DNA from 3 places in the Pediococcus acidilactici genome. Region 2 is predicted to be linked to each of the others. Evidence: riboswitches for the same ligand, from Rfam matches in the RefSeq annotation. Region 2 holds a riboswitch; each other region holds the start of a gene.
The links. A riboswitch is a leader RNA that binds a small molecule or an ion and turns the genes downstream of it on or off. The one in region 2 is predicted to bind thiamine pyrophosphate.
Positions count from the first base shown of each region.

Region 1 (5,659 bases), 910 kb from region 2:
TGCTTAACCAATCCTTAAATGTAACAATTATTCTAGAAGATGAAAGGAAGGGACGCCATGAGTCAAATTGAAGAACTGCATCGGGTGCAGTTGCAGATGTTGCAAGTGGTTACGGCCATTTGCGATAAGTATGATATTGAATATATGTTAATTGGCGGTACGTTGCTGGGCGCGATTCGACATGATGGATTTATTCCGTGGGACGACGATGTCGACTTGGGGATGACCCGGGAAAATTATGATAAATTTGCAACCGTGGCGCCGGTTGAGTTCCAACATACCCATTACTTTATGCAAACTGCGGATACGGATCCTAATTTTGCGTTTAGTTATATGAAGATTTTAGATACCAATACTTATATTGAAGAGAAAAATAACGTCAACGACGCGCGGAAGGGAATCTTTATCGATATTTTTCCGTTTGATAAGGTTCCTCGCCAACCTGAAATTCGCCAAGCGGTTTATAACCGGTTCAAAATCGCGGATACGGCAATCTTACTGCGCCTAGGGTATAACGTCATCAAGACGCCGTTTCGTAAGGATCCTAAGGATAAGAGCTTGGACCTCTTCATGAGTGTCGCAAAGCTGAAGGAACGGCGAGAAAACATCATGCGGTTGTATAATCATGAACCGTTCCACCATTATAAGAACTATGCTTCCCAATACGCCTACGATAAAGAGGTTTTGAGCCAGCGGGAACTCACCGAGTTAACCAAGCATAAGTTTGAAAATCTTGAGGTTGCCATCCCCAAGCATTATGATAAAATTTTAACCCGGATGTACGGAGACTACATGGAACTGCCTCCAGAAAAAAATCGCGTGGCAAAGCACATCGACGTGGTGATCATCGATGGCAAGCACGTGGAATAGGGATGAAAAGAGCAATTGAAAAAGTTGAAGGAACGAATGGATGCGTTTAGTGATGCGGTAATCGCCATTATCATCACCATCATGGTGTTGGAGCTGCCGTTACCGCAACACGATGCGTTAAGTGAATATTTACAATTTGGGAAAAGCATTGGTATTTTCTTCATTAGTTTTTGTTTCGTAGCCAACATTTGGTACCAACACGCCATGTTGTTCAAGGATAGTGATACCATGAACGACCGCGTTTTCGTTAAGGAGTTTACCTTTTTGGCGTTCTTAAGTCTGACGCCAATTTTTACCAAAGTCATTATTTATGACACTAATCGGACTACCGTAATGGCGTACGGGGTGTTGACCATGATTGTCAGCATCCTGTTTATGTGGCTCAGCTATGAAGTTATCAAGCAAAAGTACACTAGCCACCACGAAATGAGACGGATTTTCCATAAGATTTATGATAACCACAACAACTTTCTTGGCTTCGCGAGCGTGTTAATTTTAGTGTTAGCCTATTTCTATCCGAAGTGGGCCGTAGTTATCTACTTGGCAATTCCGGTCTTTTCGTTTATGGTCACCCGGCACGATTATACGGACTTCCAAGACGTTACGGAACTTCCGGAAGCCGAACAGAATCAGTTCTTGAGTGCGAATAATGTTGATTTACATGAGTTAAGGAAGAAACAACGCGAAATTATGAAGAAATACCGGGGACACGGGCGTAAGCGCAACGATCCCGAACTCCAAGCTGAGTTGCGCAAGCTATTTCAAAGCTATCCCGACTTGGCCAAACGAAATCGTCATCAGCGCGGACAATATGGAAATAACTAAAAATCAGTTAAATTTTAATTTTCACTGGGCAACCAAAACGAGGTCGTTTACCAAGTTTTGGTTACCCAGTTTTTTTGTGGCTTGATTTATGAGCAGTCAATTGTGGAGATTGCATAAGATGTGTCAACTAAGATGGTGAATTTGGCTTTATAAAAGCGTGTCGAGAGTGCAATATAAGGGATTTGAAGTTCCTTTTACCCTGGAAAAGATTTTTAAAGAGCATCATTGCACCGGGCAACGAGTCTGACCGGCACCACCTACGCAGACCATCAACGATTACCGATATTTTTATTTGTGTAAGCGTTTTTGTGGAACGCAATTTTCCACCATGTTATCTTATAGACATAAGGAGGGATGTGTTATGGTAAAGTCGAGGAACCGAATTTTACATTATATTTTAGTAGCTGTTAGTGTTGTAATTGTTGTATTAGGTTTTAGCGTTATCAAGGCTTCCGCGCACGGATACGTTACTAATCCTGGAGGCCGGGCTTATTTAGGAAGTAGCGAGTTTCCTGGTAAACCATTGAACGAAAATATTGGACCAGTAATGTACGAACCGCAAAGTATCGAAGCGCCGAAAAATACCTTTATCGATGGTAAAATTGCGAGCGCGGGGCTTGCTAAGTTTTCTCAATTAGACGAGCAAACTGCCGATCGTTGGTACAAGACGCCGATTAAGAGTGGTGCCTTTGATATTACCTGGCACCTAACCGCTCCACACAGTACCAGTACGTGGGATTACTACATTACCAAACCAGGCTGGGACCCGAATAAACCGTTAAAATTCAGTGATTTCAAGAAAATTGCTAGTTTTGACGACCACGGGGCAACCCCAGGAACCGAAGTAACGCACAAAATTAACATTCCGGACCAAAAGGGATACCACGTGATCCTAAGCGTATGGAATATTGCTAATACGGCAAATGCCTTTTACCAAGTTTCAGATGTTAATATTCAATAATTCACGGAAGAAGTTACAAACAGTGGGACCAAAGTCGGATAGTTTGTGAGCATTAATAAAACCCCATTAATCATGGTTTAGATGATTGGTGGGGTTTTAGTTATGTTGAAATAAACCAGTTTTCTTAGTGCGGTTGATGCTAAAGTCCTAAATGTTTTTAACCGTTTTTTATTCGGCGGGCTTGAGCACCACTAAAAAAAAGCTTCATTAAAATGTATGTAGAAAATTGAAATGAATGAAGACTCAGGATGTAGAACTGTTTTTAGTTAGTTTCCAGATACGTGATTAGGCCAAACAAAAAACCGCAATTTGCGGTTTTTTAATTATTCGTGATCTTTATCGTCTTTCTTGTCTAACTTGTCTTTTAATTCTTCCATTGCGCCGGCAGCGGAATCCTTTACGTCAGCAAGTTTGTCTTTAACTTTGCCCGCCATGTTTTGTGCTTTGCCTTTGCTTTCTTCCTTCTTGTCGCCAGTTAATTTACCAGCACCTTCGTGTACTTTACCTGCAACTTTGTCCTTAGTGTTTTCCATTCTGTCTTTATCCATAAATATTATCCCCCTTTGAATATTTTTGGTACATCTTTATTTTAGCAGGGGTCGCCCTTAAAAGTGAATTTATATGCTCACGGACTTGTGTAAGGGGGTTAAAAGGCGTATTATGAAACCGAATTCATATTCAAATAAAATAATATCTACACTAGGGGTGTTCTTAGAAGAACTGAGATGCGCTTGTGCAGCGTGATCCCTTTGAACCTGTAAGTTGATACTTGCGAAGGAAAGTGTTTATTGGGCGAAAACCATCCTTCTCAAGGGTGGTTTTTTTGTTGGTTGCCGATGGAGGATGTTAGTAAACGCGGTCGTCAATCTGCAGCGATGGTTCGCTGGTAGAGACCGCCTTCGGTACATCGCTTGGTGGAGATATGAATGAGGAGCTGATCAAATGGATTTACAAGGAATTAAGCGAATTCGAGAGGTTAACCCGGTGGTAGTTAACTACGCCAATTTTGTGACCCCGTTTTTAGTGGCAAACGGGTTAAACGCGGTGGGGGCTTCCCCAATTATGAGTGAAGAGGAAAGCGAAGCCGAAGAACTGGTCCGCTTGGCGTCCGCGGTGACTATTAACCTTGGAGCGGTACGTCGAGAAGGCTGGGCAGACATCGAAACGCTGTGCCAAGCGGCGAACGACCAACAAAAACCGCTCGTTTTGGATCCGGTAGCGGTCGGAGCAACCCAGTACCGCCAGCAATTAAACTTCCGGTTGTTGAAAAAGTATCACTTCGACATAATTCGTGGTAATTTAGGCGAGATTGCCGTATTAGCTGGGATTGATTGGCAAACTCGTGGAATTGACGCGGGAAACGGCGACGGGGATGCACATCAAGTGGTGAAAGCTTGCGCACAAAAGTACCATAACGTGGTGATTGCGAGTGGGGCAACCGACTACGTTAGTGACGGAACCCGGGTGGTCGAGATTCACAACCAAACCCGGCTTTTGCCGGCGGTGGTGGGCTCGGGAGATTTACTTTCGAGTTTAGCAGCCGCATTTTGTGCGATCGGACCAACGCCGTTGCAGGCGGCAATTAACGCAAGTTTGACCTTGTCGTGCGCCGGTGAACGGATTGCCGAAAAATTGCACGACCAGTATTTGCCAGGGAGTTTTTTGAACGGGCTGATGGATGAATTGGCAAACATCACGGTTGTCCAAGTTGAAGAAAGAATGAAAGTTGAGGAATGATTAACATGGATACAAAAAAGCCAGCGCAAGTTTTAACGATTGCCGGAACGGATAGCGGCGGCGGAGCTGGAATCCAAGCGGATTTGAAAACGATGCAGGAACGCCGGGTTTTTGGAACCTGCGTGGTGGTCGCGGTGACCGCTCAAAATACGCTGGGGGTGACCGACGTGGCGGTGATGCCACGCCACATTATCGACCATCAGTTTGCGGCGTTGGCCGAAGATTTAGATATTAAAGCTGCAAAAACGGGGATGTTGGCTAATTCGGCAGTTGTTGACGCGGTTGTGGAAAACTATCAAAAGTATGATTTTGGACCTTTAGTGGTGGATCCGGTGATGATTGCAAAGGGCGGTGCGAAACTACTGAGCGACGAAGCCATTGAAGCGGTGCGGACCCGGTTGTTGCCACTGGCTTACCTAATTACCCCGAACCTCCCTGAAGCTGAAAAATTAGCGGGGATGCCAATTAAAAATAACGCAGATGCCAAAGTGGCTGCTGCCCGGTTGCAGGAACTGGGCGCACAAAACGTCTTGATTAAGGGTGGTCATTTTAGTGATTCAGCAGAAAGTCGCGATTACGTTCTGTTCGCGGACGGTAGCGAGTTAGAGTTAGCTAGCCCCCGTTACGAAACCAGCAACACCCACGGCACTGGCGACACGATTTCGTCAGTAATCGTGTCGGAAATCGCGAAGGGGAAATCTTTAAAACAAGCCCTACAAATTGGCAAAGCCTTTATTAACGCCGCGATTAGTGACGGAATTCAGGTGGGACACGGGCACGGCCCGTTAAACCATTGGGCATATCGGGAGGTTGAAAATGAAATTTAATCCAACAATGCTACAAGCCTACTTTATTGCCGGTACCCAGGACGTGGCTAGCAAGGCGGACTTTTTACCGACGGTGGAACGAATCGTGCAATCCGGAGCCACTGCCTTTCAGTTTCGTAACAAGGGGGCGGTGAAAACCGCTAGTCGTGACGAAGTAGTTGAACTAGCCCGGGCTTGTCAACAGATTACCCAAAAATACCAGATTCCGCTGTTTATTGATGACGACGTAGACTTAGCGTTGGCCGTGGGGGCGGAGGGGATTCACGTCGGTCAAAAAGACGAACGGATTACCTCGGTCTTAGAACGCGTCGGCGACCAAATGATCGTGGGGCTTTCGTGCAATACCGCGGCGCAAATCACCGCTGCCAACCAGTTGAACGGCGTAGACTACTTGGGAACCGGAACCGTCTACGAAACTAACTCCAAAGCCGATGCTGGG
Region 1 is NZ_CP066046.1:1,238,366-1,244,024, reverse strand. Features, by position in the region: gene I6H64_RS06260 (LicD family protein) at 58-870, shown strand; gene I6H64_RS06255 (TMEM175 family protein) at 886-1,695, shown strand; gene I6H64_RS06250 (lytic polysaccharide monooxygenase auxiliary activity family 9 protein) at 2,057-2,656, shown strand; gene I6H64_RS06245 (CsbD family protein) at 2,980-3,204, opposite strand; TPP riboswitch at 3,348-3,453, shown strand; gene thiM (hydroxyethylthiazole kinase) at 3,599-4,393, shown strand; gene thiD (bifunctional hydroxymethylpyrimidine kinase/phosphomethylpyrimidine kinase) at 4,390-5,220, shown strand; gene thiE (thiamine phosphate synthase) at 5,210-5,659, shown strand, end outside.
Region 1: linked by a shared signal. The riboswitch ahead of thiM (hydroxyethylthiazole kinase) and the one ahead of thiW (energy coupling factor transporter S component ThiW) in region 2 are both predicted to bind thiamine pyrophosphate.

Region 2 (5,659 bases):
GACTTCCGGGGCTGGTTAGACTTACCATCTAACTACGATAAGGAAGAATTCGCACGGATTAAGAAGGCTGCTGAAAAGATTCGCGAAGACTCCGAAGTCTTTGTTGCAATCGGAATTGGTGGCTCATATTTGGGAGCCCGTGCCGCAATTGATTTCTTAAACAACACGTTCTACAACATGTTGACTAAGGAACAACGTAACGGTGCACCTCAAGTAATTTTTGCTGGTAACTCAATTAGTTCCACATACCTTGCAGACGTTTTGAACTTGATTGGTGACCGTGACTTCTCGATCAACGTAATTTCTAAGTCGGGTACAACTACCGAACCCGCAATTGCTTTCCGCGTTTTGAAGGAAAAATTGATTGCAAAATATGGTGAAGAAGAAGCTAAGAAACGGATCTACGCTACAACTGACCGTGCAAAAGGTGCTTTGAAGACTGAAGCAGATGCTGAAGGCTACGAAGAATTTGTTGTGCCTGATGACATCGGGGGACGTTTCTCAGTACTTTCTGCAGTTGGTTTACTTCCAATTGCCGTAGCTGGTGGCGACATCGATCAATTAATGAAGGGTGCCGAAGACGCAAGCAAGGAATACACAGATGCTGACGTTAATAAAAACGACGCATACAAGTATGCCGCATTGCGGAACATCCTTTACCGGAAGGGTTACACTACCGAATTGCTTGAAAACTACGAACCAACGTTACAATACTTTGGCGAATGGTGGAAGCAATTGATGGGTGAATCCGAAGGTAAGGACCAAAAGGGCATTTACCCTTCATCAGCAAACTTCTCAACTGATTTACACTCACTTGGACAATACATCCAAGAAGGTCGTCGCGACTTGATGGAAACTGTAATTAACGTTGAAAAGCCAAACCATGACATCGACATTCCTAAGGAAGCAGAAAACCTTGATGGTCTCCGTTACCTAGAAGGTCGGACAATGGACGAAGTTAATAAGAAAGCTTACCAAGGGGTTACCCTTGCACACAACGATGGTGGCGTTCCAGTAATGACGCTCAACATCCCTGACCAAACTGCTTACACGCTTGGTTACATGATTTACTTCTTTGAAGCAGCCGTTGCCGTTTCTGGTTACTTGAACGGAATCAACCCATTCAACCAACCAGGTGTTGAAGCATACAAGTCCAACATGTTTGCTTTACTTGGTAAACCAGGTTACGAAGACAAGACTGAAGAATTAAACGCTCGTTTAAAATAATTTTAAACTAGGCTAATATTTAAAAATCCTGATCGCAATTTAAAAATTGTGGTCAGGATTTTTTATTTACAGTTTTAATTTGCTAAACAGCTGTTGATATCGTAGAAAATGCGGACTTTTAAGCAGAATCTTAGTTAAAATGGTGCCCACTAAGCCGCCAAAAAGGGTCGCAGCGAGGAAACGCGGAGTGTAAATGAACCAATACAAGCCGTTACTACTGCCGGTGAATAAAATCATGATCGGATAGCTTAGCAGGGAGCCAATAATTCCGGTACCGATGATTTCCCCTAGCCAAGCGCCGCCGACCCGGTTAGTCCACCGGTAAAAGAGGGCGGAAAGAACGCCACCAAATACTGCGCCAGTTAAGGCGAGCGGGGGAATTCCCAGAATGAGCATCCGAATTATTCCGGTCATTAAAGTGATTGCGAATGCGTAAAAGGGGCCGACTAAACAGCCAATGATTACGTTTAGCACGCTCGACATGGGAGCCATTCCTTCAATCCGAAAAAGCGGGGAAGTAACTACGTCGATGGCAATCAGTAAAGCAGCGATGGCCAGTCGTAAAGTGGTTTTATTTTGCATGGTAATTCCTCCAAAATCAATTTTAGCTAGGGGTGCTGCTTAAAAAGCGGTCTCCCGCAAAGCAGGACACCGCTGGTTACATAAAATTAGTAAAAACACAATTATATGTAGCTTGGCTAATGCACTGCTCCCTGCGCTAATCCTAATTAGATCAGGTTCAATGGGTATGATCTCAGCCGCGTGGCACCCCAGCAATGTTAGTAGTTATTTGCTGACCAAGATACCACGTTTTTTAAACTTTGTAAATGGGGTTAACTTTATGAAGAATCGAATTCGTTAAAAAATGGGTTAAGCGTTTACATTTGGAGTCGTATAATGGTAATGAAGTGTAAAGCGGTTTGATAGACAAAGCTAATTTGGAGGAGGTTAGCGAAATGAAACAACTCGTTGCGATAGTGGGGACTAACGCACGGCATTCAACCAACCGGATGTTACTACAATATTTAAAGAAACGGTACGTACATCAAGCAGATATTGAAATTCTAGAAATTGCTGGTTTACCAATTTTTAAAAAGACAACAACTAGGGAAATTCCTCAACAAGCCCAGCAAATGGCAGAAAAAATTACCCAAGCAGACGGGGTGATTATCGGCACCCCAGAATATGACCATGCGGTGCCGGCCATTTTACTTAGCACATTAGCATGGCTTTCGTACGGCATCCATCCTTTTTTGGATAAACCGGTAATGATTACGGCTGCCTCTTACGGTAATTTGGGCGCCTCAAGAGCGCATGCCCAGCTCCGGCAAATTTTAGACGCACCGGAACTGAAGGCCCGGATTTTGCCTAGTTCTGAATTTTTGTTGGGGAATTCTTTACAAGCATTTGATGAACGCGGTGATTTAATTGATCAAACTAAGGTTGCCCAGCTAGATGGTTTGTTTGCCGATTTTTTGGCGTTTTTAGAGATTGCCCAGCAGTTAAACCATGCTCATCAAGCTAATGAAACCGAATTAAGGCAATTTGTGCAACAAAATGATGATAGTCCTCGAGAAGGGGTGTGATAGAATGAAACTCGTGGCAATTGCCGGATCGATTGGCGAACAATCATATAACCGAATGTTAGTGGAATATTTACGGCGACATTTTCAAAAAATCGTAACAATTGAAGTACTAGATCTGCGGGAAGTTCCCGTATTTAACGAGGATCAAGACCTAAGCGCATCCCCAGTTTTACAGGAGCTAAACCAAAAAATTAAGGCGGCAGACGGGGTGATTTTAGCCACCCCAGAACATAACCATACCATTCCCGCAGCTATGAAAAACCTCATTGAATGGTTTTCGTTTAAATTACACCCGTTTGATGGGAAACCGATCTGGGTGATTGGGGCGTCGTATTATAACCAAGGGACTTCCCGCGCCCAATTGCACCTGAAACAGATCCTAGAGGCACCGCACGTCAATGGGATCGTTATGCCGGGCAATGAGTTTTTGCTAAGTAATGCAAAAACAGCTTTCAATGAAGCCGGTGATTTACGGGATGCAAAAACAGTGGCTTTTCTTGAACAAATTTTGCAAAAGTTTCTTAAATTTGTGCGGGTGATTGAACAACTTGAGTAGCTTTTGCGCTTGGGATCCAGTATTAAAGTTTATTGAGTAGGAGTTTAGATTAAATGAATCAAAATTGGCAAAAGCCTTCCCCGAAACTAAATTGGGTGCGATTTTATTCGATAGTAACCATTCTGGTCTTGGTAACTAGCGTAGCGGGCTTAGAAATGTTACGGGTTAGCGCACACCAAGAAGTTGCGCAATCACAATCGCAACGCGGCCCAGTAAACAAAAAGGGTTCGGCTAAGCATCAACCCGCGACAAACCCACAAGTTCCAATGAAGAAAGCCGTCAATAAAGCGACCGCTAAGGGATTTGCTGAACAATTACGTCCGTTTTTAGCGAACACAAATGCAAAGGTTGCGGTGTATTCAAAACGAGACCACCAGCTTTATGAGGCAACCAATACCAAGCAGAATACTTTCCCTTCGGCAAGTATTATTAAAACCGACCTTTTAGTAGAACTGTTGCATCAGCGTCACCAAAAAGCCAGCGCTTTAACCACCGGAGAGCAAAACGCGACGGTACAGATGATTGAAAATAGTGATAACAATGCGGCCACGAGTATCTACAATGATATCGGCAGCGCGCGAGGTTTGGGGCAATTGTTTAACAACTTAAAAATGACTAACTCGACTGCGTTAGCAAGTGGGTGGGCGCTGACACCCACCACCCCCCGTGACCAAATTAAGGTGTTAAACAAGATTTTTTACGAGAACGGCTATATCTCAAATAAGTCAAAGGCCTATACTAAAAATTTGATGGCTAACGTTGCCGACGACCAAGACTGGGGAATTTCAGCAGGTTCCAAGTATGCTTGGCTAAAGAATGGTTGGAAACAGATGCCTAACGGGCACTGGATTGTTAACAGCATTGGTTACTTAGGCAAGGGCGATAACAGTTGCACCATTGCAATCATGTCAGAAGATAACCCTTCTTTGGAAAGCGGAGAGGCGTTATTAGAAAAGTTAAGTCAACAAGTTGGCGTTCAGCTAAAAATTGCGGGAGCTGAACGAAAGGTTTAGAAAGCGAAAATAAAATCCGTTGGCATTAAGCGTGTAAACCAAATGCCAACGGATTTTTTTGTGATCAAACAAAAAAGCTGTCATCCTCGCATCTTGAGGATGACAGCTTTTTAAATGATTGGCCATACTGGGTTCGAACCAGTAAATTACGGATTCAGAGTCCGCTGCCTTACCAATTTGGCGAATGGCCAATAAATCACCCGCACGGGGATCGAACCCGTAACTCCGGCTTGAGAGGCCGACGTCTTAACCAATTTGACCAGCGGGCAAATTACTATATTAATTTACACTAAATTTTGCATTTCGTCAATAAACTAAGCGAAAAATGGTTAATTAATTGCTAAAATTTCCACCTGATATTGCTCATCGGGGGCGTTAACCGTCACCACGTCATGAAGGTGGTGGTGTAGTAGGGCAGCGCCTAGCGGAGATTGATAAGAAACTTTTTGCTGGGCCACGTCGGCTTCGTGTTTACCCACGATTTCGTAAGTGACGGTGAAATCGTCATCCAAAAATCGGAGAGTGACGTTGCTGCCGAGGTCAATTTTAGAACGGTCCGCGTTTTCCACAATCTTGGAGTAGTTAATTTGCCGTTCCAGATACCGCAAGCGCCCTTCCATTCGGCGTAAATCCCGTTTGGCTGCACTATATTCCGCATTTTCGGATAAATCACCCAGTGCGCGGGCGTCCGCTAACGCCTTAATTAAGCTGGGGCGGGTCTTTTTTAAATCAGCAATCTCTTGTTGAATCTTTTGATATCCGGTTTTAGTCATCGGTACGAATTGGGGTTGCATATGCTCAGGTCCTTTACATTGGTGAAGATTCAAAAGTTAGTTCGATCATGTATTCGTGTTGGTCAACAATGTGCGAAGTGGTGACCCAAACTGAATCAAGTCCGTGATCAAGTGCTTCAGTTTTAGCAAGGAACCGCCCCAATAATGCCCCGTTTTTGGCCACAAAATCATCAGCAAAGCGGTCCACTAGCAAACTATTATCCGGGAAATAAACCTCCGGATTAGCGACGGGGGTGCTATCTGGGAAAGTCATGTTTAAAACGTTTCGGTAACCTAGCGGATTGATCCGCGCCATTTCAGGTTTGTTATCGATCCGGTATAAAACATTGTACAAAGAATCAGAATTGGTGGCCATAATAAGTTCCTTTCTGTAACGGTTATTTTTCGGTTTAAAGTTGTTGCAATTCGCGTATTCCAGTGTATAATAGCTGTTTATGACAAGTTGTCATTTTTGGGAGGTGCAACATGCCAAAACAAACTTTC
Region 2 is NZ_CP066046.1:325,249-330,907, forward strand. Features, by position in the region: gene I6H64_RS01615 (glucose-6-phosphate isomerase) at 1-1,227, shown strand, start outside; gene thiW (energy coupling factor transporter S component ThiW) at 1,294-1,809, opposite strand; TPP riboswitch at 1,921-2,010, opposite strand; gene I6H64_RS01625 (NADPH-dependent FMN reductase) at 2,184-2,813, shown strand; gene I6H64_RS01630 (NADPH-dependent FMN reductase) at 2,818-3,369, shown strand; gene I6H64_RS01635 (LppW family protein) at 3,423-4,382, shown strand; tRNA gene I6H64_RS01640 (tRNA-Gln) at 4,501-4,573, opposite strand; tRNA gene I6H64_RS01645 (tRNA-Glu) at 4,579-4,651, opposite strand; gene greA (transcription elongation factor GreA) at 4,712-5,176, opposite strand; gene I6H64_RS01655 (hypothetical protein) at 5,190-5,531, opposite strand; gene I6H64_RS01660 (TetR/AcrR family transcriptional regulator) at 5,642-5,659, shown strand, end outside.

Region 3 (5,659 bases), 330 kb from region 2:
TTACCACAAGGATGCTAACGCAAAGATGGCGGTAAAGCAGGGTTAAATTTTGTTGAATACCGTCATCAATTAAGAACTTAATTGAAAACGCAAATCCAATATTAGCTAGCGGAGCTAATATATTTATTAGCATTGTTGCAACCCAAAGGCTGTTGATCGTAACTAACTTTTCCTTACCTATTTTAAACACCTGATTCTTTTTCAAATTTTTTTAAATAGTAATCCCGAATACCGTCTTGCAACTCACTGTCTTTGATCTCCTTGATTACTTGAGCATCAACCAGGTACAGATGATCTGCAATGTTTTGTAATTCTTCTAAAATGTGACTAGTAAGCACCACGCAAGTCCCTCGGCTCGCTAGCTTAACGATCAGCTTCTTTACTTGTTCTACCGCAGATAAATCCAACCCGTTAAAAGGTTCATCCAGTAGCAAAAGCTTAGGAAGTGTGCACATTGCTCGAGTAATTCCTAATTTTTGCCGCCAGCCTAACGATAAATTTGCCGCGTTATCATTTAGCTTGGTGGTCAATTGCATCTGACTTAATAGATCAGCTAACATCGTTTGGCCTACCCGAATGTTCATCATTTCCAATTGCTCATCAATAACATTTTGGACGGTGTAACTACTTGGAAATTGAGGTGTTTCAATTAAGCTTCCGATGCTACCCCTTTTCATAAAGTTTTGACCATTAGTAATTTCTTCTCCGTCAAAAACAATCTTTCCGCCATTCACTCGAGATAAACTTAATACGCACTTCATCAGGGTGGTTTTTCCCGCTCCATTAGGTCCTAATAGACCGTATACCCGGCCACTTTTAAAATTTAAATTTACGTTATGCAAAGTATCTTCATTATCAATTTGTTTTAATAAACCCTTGATTTCCAAAATGCTATTTTGTTTTTTCAAAGTGCGCCCCCTTTCGTTTAAAAACTACAGTTCTAATAATGCAAATTTTTTAAATGCTACCAATCCCAACAACGTTGCAATTACCAGTAAAGCTAGCAAAGTTATTAACGGAAGCTGAATACTGTTAGTGCCAAAGCTTAGCGTACCCGCGTTACAAAGGATAATAATCATCAATACCGCAGAACCAACTACGTAACTAACCTTAGGGATTAATAAGGCAATTGAAGCTGGAATTAATGCAATAAATCCGTACAGTAAATCAAGTAACCAATCTTTCACTAAAAAAACTTGATACGTACCTGGTAAAAACTGCTTAAACTTTAAATACGTTAACGCCACAATCGAGCCGTGAAGTAGTAATAAAATCATGCCCGAAAAAATGCAGATCATTAAAAACATCCCGGTTAAAATACTTCTTCTAGAAAAAGGGAAGGTTGCAATTTGGCTGAGTCGTTGCGTTTGCCTGCTCCTAGCGATGATTTGAAATGCTAAAAATCCTTGCAGTAATAAAACTCCCGCTCGTATAAACAAACTAAAAAAATAATAATAGACGGCCCAATATTGGACTAGCTTCGGGACGTTTATAAAGGAATCCGGAAGCAATTCCATCAATTTATTTTCCTTAACTAACCCATGTAAAATCACTGTAGTAATTATTAAAGCTGCACCTAAAATAATGGTTAAAGTACCTACAAGCCTTTTTGAACCCACTTGTTTTGAACACATTTTCGTAATTTTAAACATTTTTACCGTCCTCCTTGCTTCTATCTTGCAAGAGCTAAATAACTAAGTAAATTAACTATTCCTGAATAGTCCGTTTTAGTTCCTAATTAGCTTAAAAAAGATCCTCACGCTTGCAAAAAAGTCCTTGATTACTTTCTAGCTCACAAGTAACCAAGGACTTTTACAAAATATTTAATTAAGTTTATGTAACGTTCACCCTAATTTTTTCAAATCCTCCTGAGAAATAAAAAGAGTCACTTCACCAGTTTCCTTATTAACCTTAGCTTTTACTTCCACACCATGAGCAAAGAAAGTTGGTTTGCCAACGTCAATTTTTAAATATTGATTGCCATAGCTTAACACGCGATAAAGTTTTTCCATTATTATCTCCTCCGTTAATCGGGTCCAGAAAAAATTACTAGCCATCAAAGCAATCCCCAGCTTAACTAAGAACATCTATAACTGTAGATTTTAATTGCTGAGCTGCTTGCTGCGGTTGCGTAGCCTTCATGATTGCCGAAACTACTGCAACTCCGTCGACATTCGTATTCCGCAAAACGGATAGATTTTCCGCATTTAGCCCGCCAATTGCAAAAACCGTTATTTTTGCTTCCTGCTTAATTCGTTTTAGCATTGCAACACTAGTGTGCACGGTTTTAACGTGGGTTGTAGTGGGAAAAATTGCTCCCACTCCCAAATAGTTAGCCCCTTCTTCAACCGCGCATTGTGCTTGCGCAACTGTTTTAGTAGTCGCTCCAATAATCTTGTTGGGTCCTAAAATTCGCCGTGCTACCGCCACTGGTAAATCAGCTTGTCCAAGATGAACACCCGCAGCATCGACAGCTTGCGCAATCGCTACCTGGTCATCGATTATTAACGGGACTTGGTAACGGTCGGTAATCTTTTTTACATGACCCGCCAATTTATAGTATTCAGCACTGCTGATTTCTTTTTCCCGTAGCTGTAGTAAATCAACCCCTCCTTGGCAAGCCAACTCAATCCTTTCTAAAAATTGTTGTTGATTTAGCCCTAACCGGTCCGTGACGAGGTAAAGTAATGGCTTTTCTAACATTTGATCCACCTCAATTTAATTTTGACTTTCTTTATGATAGCGTTTACAATATATGTGGTAATAATTTTACCACATAAATCAAAACTTTAAAGTTCGTCTGGGGTGCCATTTTTGGCTGAGATCATACCCATTGAACCTGATGTAGTTCGTACTACCGAAGGAAGACCGAATACCGCAATCGCATAATTCTGTAACTCACTTTTAGTGAATTACGCCACCCATAATTGCGTACCCCCTTTCTTTGGTTGTATCCATAAGAAAGGGGGTTTTTGCATGGCAATCGTTAACGGAGAAGAAAATCAAGCAGCGGATGCTCAAAATTTATTAGCCTTCTTGAAGACTAAATACACTAAAATTGACAATCTCGCGGTTGAATTAAACGGCGAAATTATTACCAGCCAACAAATGAACACTACCATTATTCAACCAGCAGACCATTTAGAAATAATTGCATTCGTGGGAGGAGGTTAAATGAGTAATTTTAAAGAAAAACAACTCCAACTTTATGGACATTCCATTACCGACCTGCAAACTCAGATGACTAGTCGAAACGTAGCTCATTCTGCGCTACCTTTAAGCTCGTCAAAAGTTACCATCGCGGGTGCTGGTGGTTTGGGCTCTAACATTGCAATTGCCTTAGCACGGATCGGGATTGGTCATCTAACCTTGGTTGATTTTGATCAAGTGGAATTAAGTAACTTAAATCGCCAACAGTATAAATTAAACCAGATTGGAATGGCTAAAGTAGTCGCCCTTAAGCAAAATATTGAGGAATTCAACCCCTTCATTTCCGTGACGCCTTTACAAGTGACGGTTAATGCAGCTAACGTTGCGGACTTATTTGCGGATGCCGACGTAATTTGCGAAGCTTTTGACGACCCGGCAGCTAAAGCCTTGCTTTTACGTGAATGCAGTCGCCTATTTCCTCAAAAGCCGTTAGTGATGGCTAGTGGAATGGCCGGAATTCATCCCGCAAACCAGATTAAAACTAAGCAAATTAACCAACACGTTTACGTCGCCGGCGATGGAGTCTCTAGTGGGCAAGAAGGGTTAATGGCGCCACGCGTCATGGTGGCAGCCGGGCACCAGGCCAACCAAATTGTTCGCTTAATCTTGGGTAACCAAGCCGATTAAATTAAGAAAGGAACTAAACCAATGACATCTAATAACGATTACTTAACCATCAAAGGCCAGCAATTTAACTCACGTTTTATTTTAGGTTCAGGAAAATATGATTATAACTTAATCAAGGCGGCTGTAAAAAATGCCCATGCCGAGATTATTACCATGGCCCTTCGGCGAACTACGGAGACTACGGAAGACATCCTAAATTATCTGCCCGAACACGTAACCATTTTGCCAAACACCTCCGGGTCGACTAATGCAGAAGAAGCCGTTCGAACTGCCCACTTAGCTCGTGAACTTAGCGGTAGCAATTTCATTAAATTAGAAGTAATTCCTGATAAAAAGTATCTGCTGCCTGACAACCAAGAAACGGTAAAGGCAACTAAAATTCTTGCTGAAGAAGGGTTCATTGTTCTTCCATACATGCTTCCTGACTTAAACACCGCAAAACAACTGGTGGATGCGGGAGCGGCCACCGTCATGCCGCTAGCTTCCCCGATTGGTTCAAATTTAGGATTAGCCAATAAAAACTTAATCCAAATTTTAATCGATGAAATCAAACTCCCCATCATTGTGGATGCTGGCATTGGCAGTCCTAGTCAGGCTGCGGAAGCAATGGAAATGGGTGCGGATGCGGTAATGGCCAATACTGCAATTGCGACCGCAGAAGATATTCCATTAATGGCAGAAGCATTTCGGATGGGAATCGAAGCCGGTCGGAAAGCCTACTTGGCAGGATTAGGTCGAGTGGTTAACCATAAAGCCGTTGCTTCTTCCCCGTTGCAAGGAATTAGTAAGCAATGAAAGACATCCCTGATTTAAATGACCAATTGCAATTAATCGCCCACGCTTCACCCACTTTTCCTAAGCAAAATCGATTAGTCTATAGTCCAGCATGGACAACCGCCCAGCAACAGCTCATCCAATGGGCTCTGGCGGGCGGATTAACCGTCAGTGTTGATGACTATGGTAACGTCTATGCTGATTTAGTTGGAAAAGACGACGCAAAGATAGTGGCGACGGGTTCGCACATTGACACGGTCAAAGATGGGGGGATTTTTGATGGGCTATACGGCGTTTTAGCCGGAATAAATGCCTTAATCAAGCTTAAACAACGTTACGGACAACCCCAGCTTTCTTTACGCGCGATTTCATTTAGCGAAGAGGAAGGGAGTCGGTTTCCAACCACTTTTAGCGGCTCAAGGTACTACGTCCAAAAGGCACGCTTAAATAATTTGGTCGATGCTAACGGCATTGATTTTAACGAGGCGCGGCAAAATGCCGTTCAAAGTTTACTAGCATTACCGCAAGTTAACCATCAACAACCTGCCCTTCCAGCTACCTTCACCGAATTGCACATTGAGCAAGGTCCCATTTTAGAAGCCACTCACCGTCAAATCGGATTAGTTAATCGGATTGTAGGCCAGCGGCGGTTGCTATTTACATTAATTGGAAAGGCTAACCACGCGGGAACTACCCCTCCCAAATTTCGGCACGATGCTTTTCAAGCTGCCCTTGAGTTAATTAACCAGTTTAATCAATTTGCCACTAAATTAGGCCCGGACTTTCGCTTTACGATCGGCCATTTCGTAACCTTTCCTAACGTTGCCAACGTAATTCCTGGAGAAGTGCAGTTCAGCGTAGACTTCCGTCATCCCAACGAAGAGCGCTTAAAATACTTTGACCGGCTTCTTCATAAGGCGGCCGCCCAGCGAACAGATTCCGGAATCAAATTAAAAATTGATTACTCATCGAAAACCAAACCCGTTAAATTAGCTTCCAACTTACTACGCTTAAACCAAACCGTTGCCCACCATTTAAATTATTCCAC
Region 3 is NZ_CP066046.1:656,461-662,119, reverse strand. Features, by position in the region: gene I6H64_RS03300 (ABC transporter ATP-binding protein) at 1-133, opposite strand, end outside; gene I6H64_RS03295 (ABC transporter ATP-binding protein) at 183-908, opposite strand; gene I6H64_RS03290 (hypothetical protein) at 933-1,652, opposite strand; gene I6H64_RS03285 (hypothetical protein) at 1,845-2,012, opposite strand; gene thiE (thiamine phosphate synthase) at 2,074-2,703, opposite strand; TPP riboswitch at 2,792-2,883, shown strand; gene thiS (sulfur carrier protein ThiS) at 2,977-3,174, shown strand; gene thiF (sulfur carrier protein ThiS adenylyltransferase ThiF) at 3,175-3,837, shown strand; gene I6H64_RS03265 (thiazole synthase) at 3,859-4,632, shown strand; gene I6H64_RS03260 (M20 family metallo-hydrolase) at 4,629-5,659, shown strand, end outside.
Region 3: linked by a shared signal. The riboswitch ahead of thiS (sulfur carrier protein ThiS) and the one ahead of thiW (energy coupling factor transporter S component ThiW) in region 2 are both predicted to bind thiamine pyrophosphate.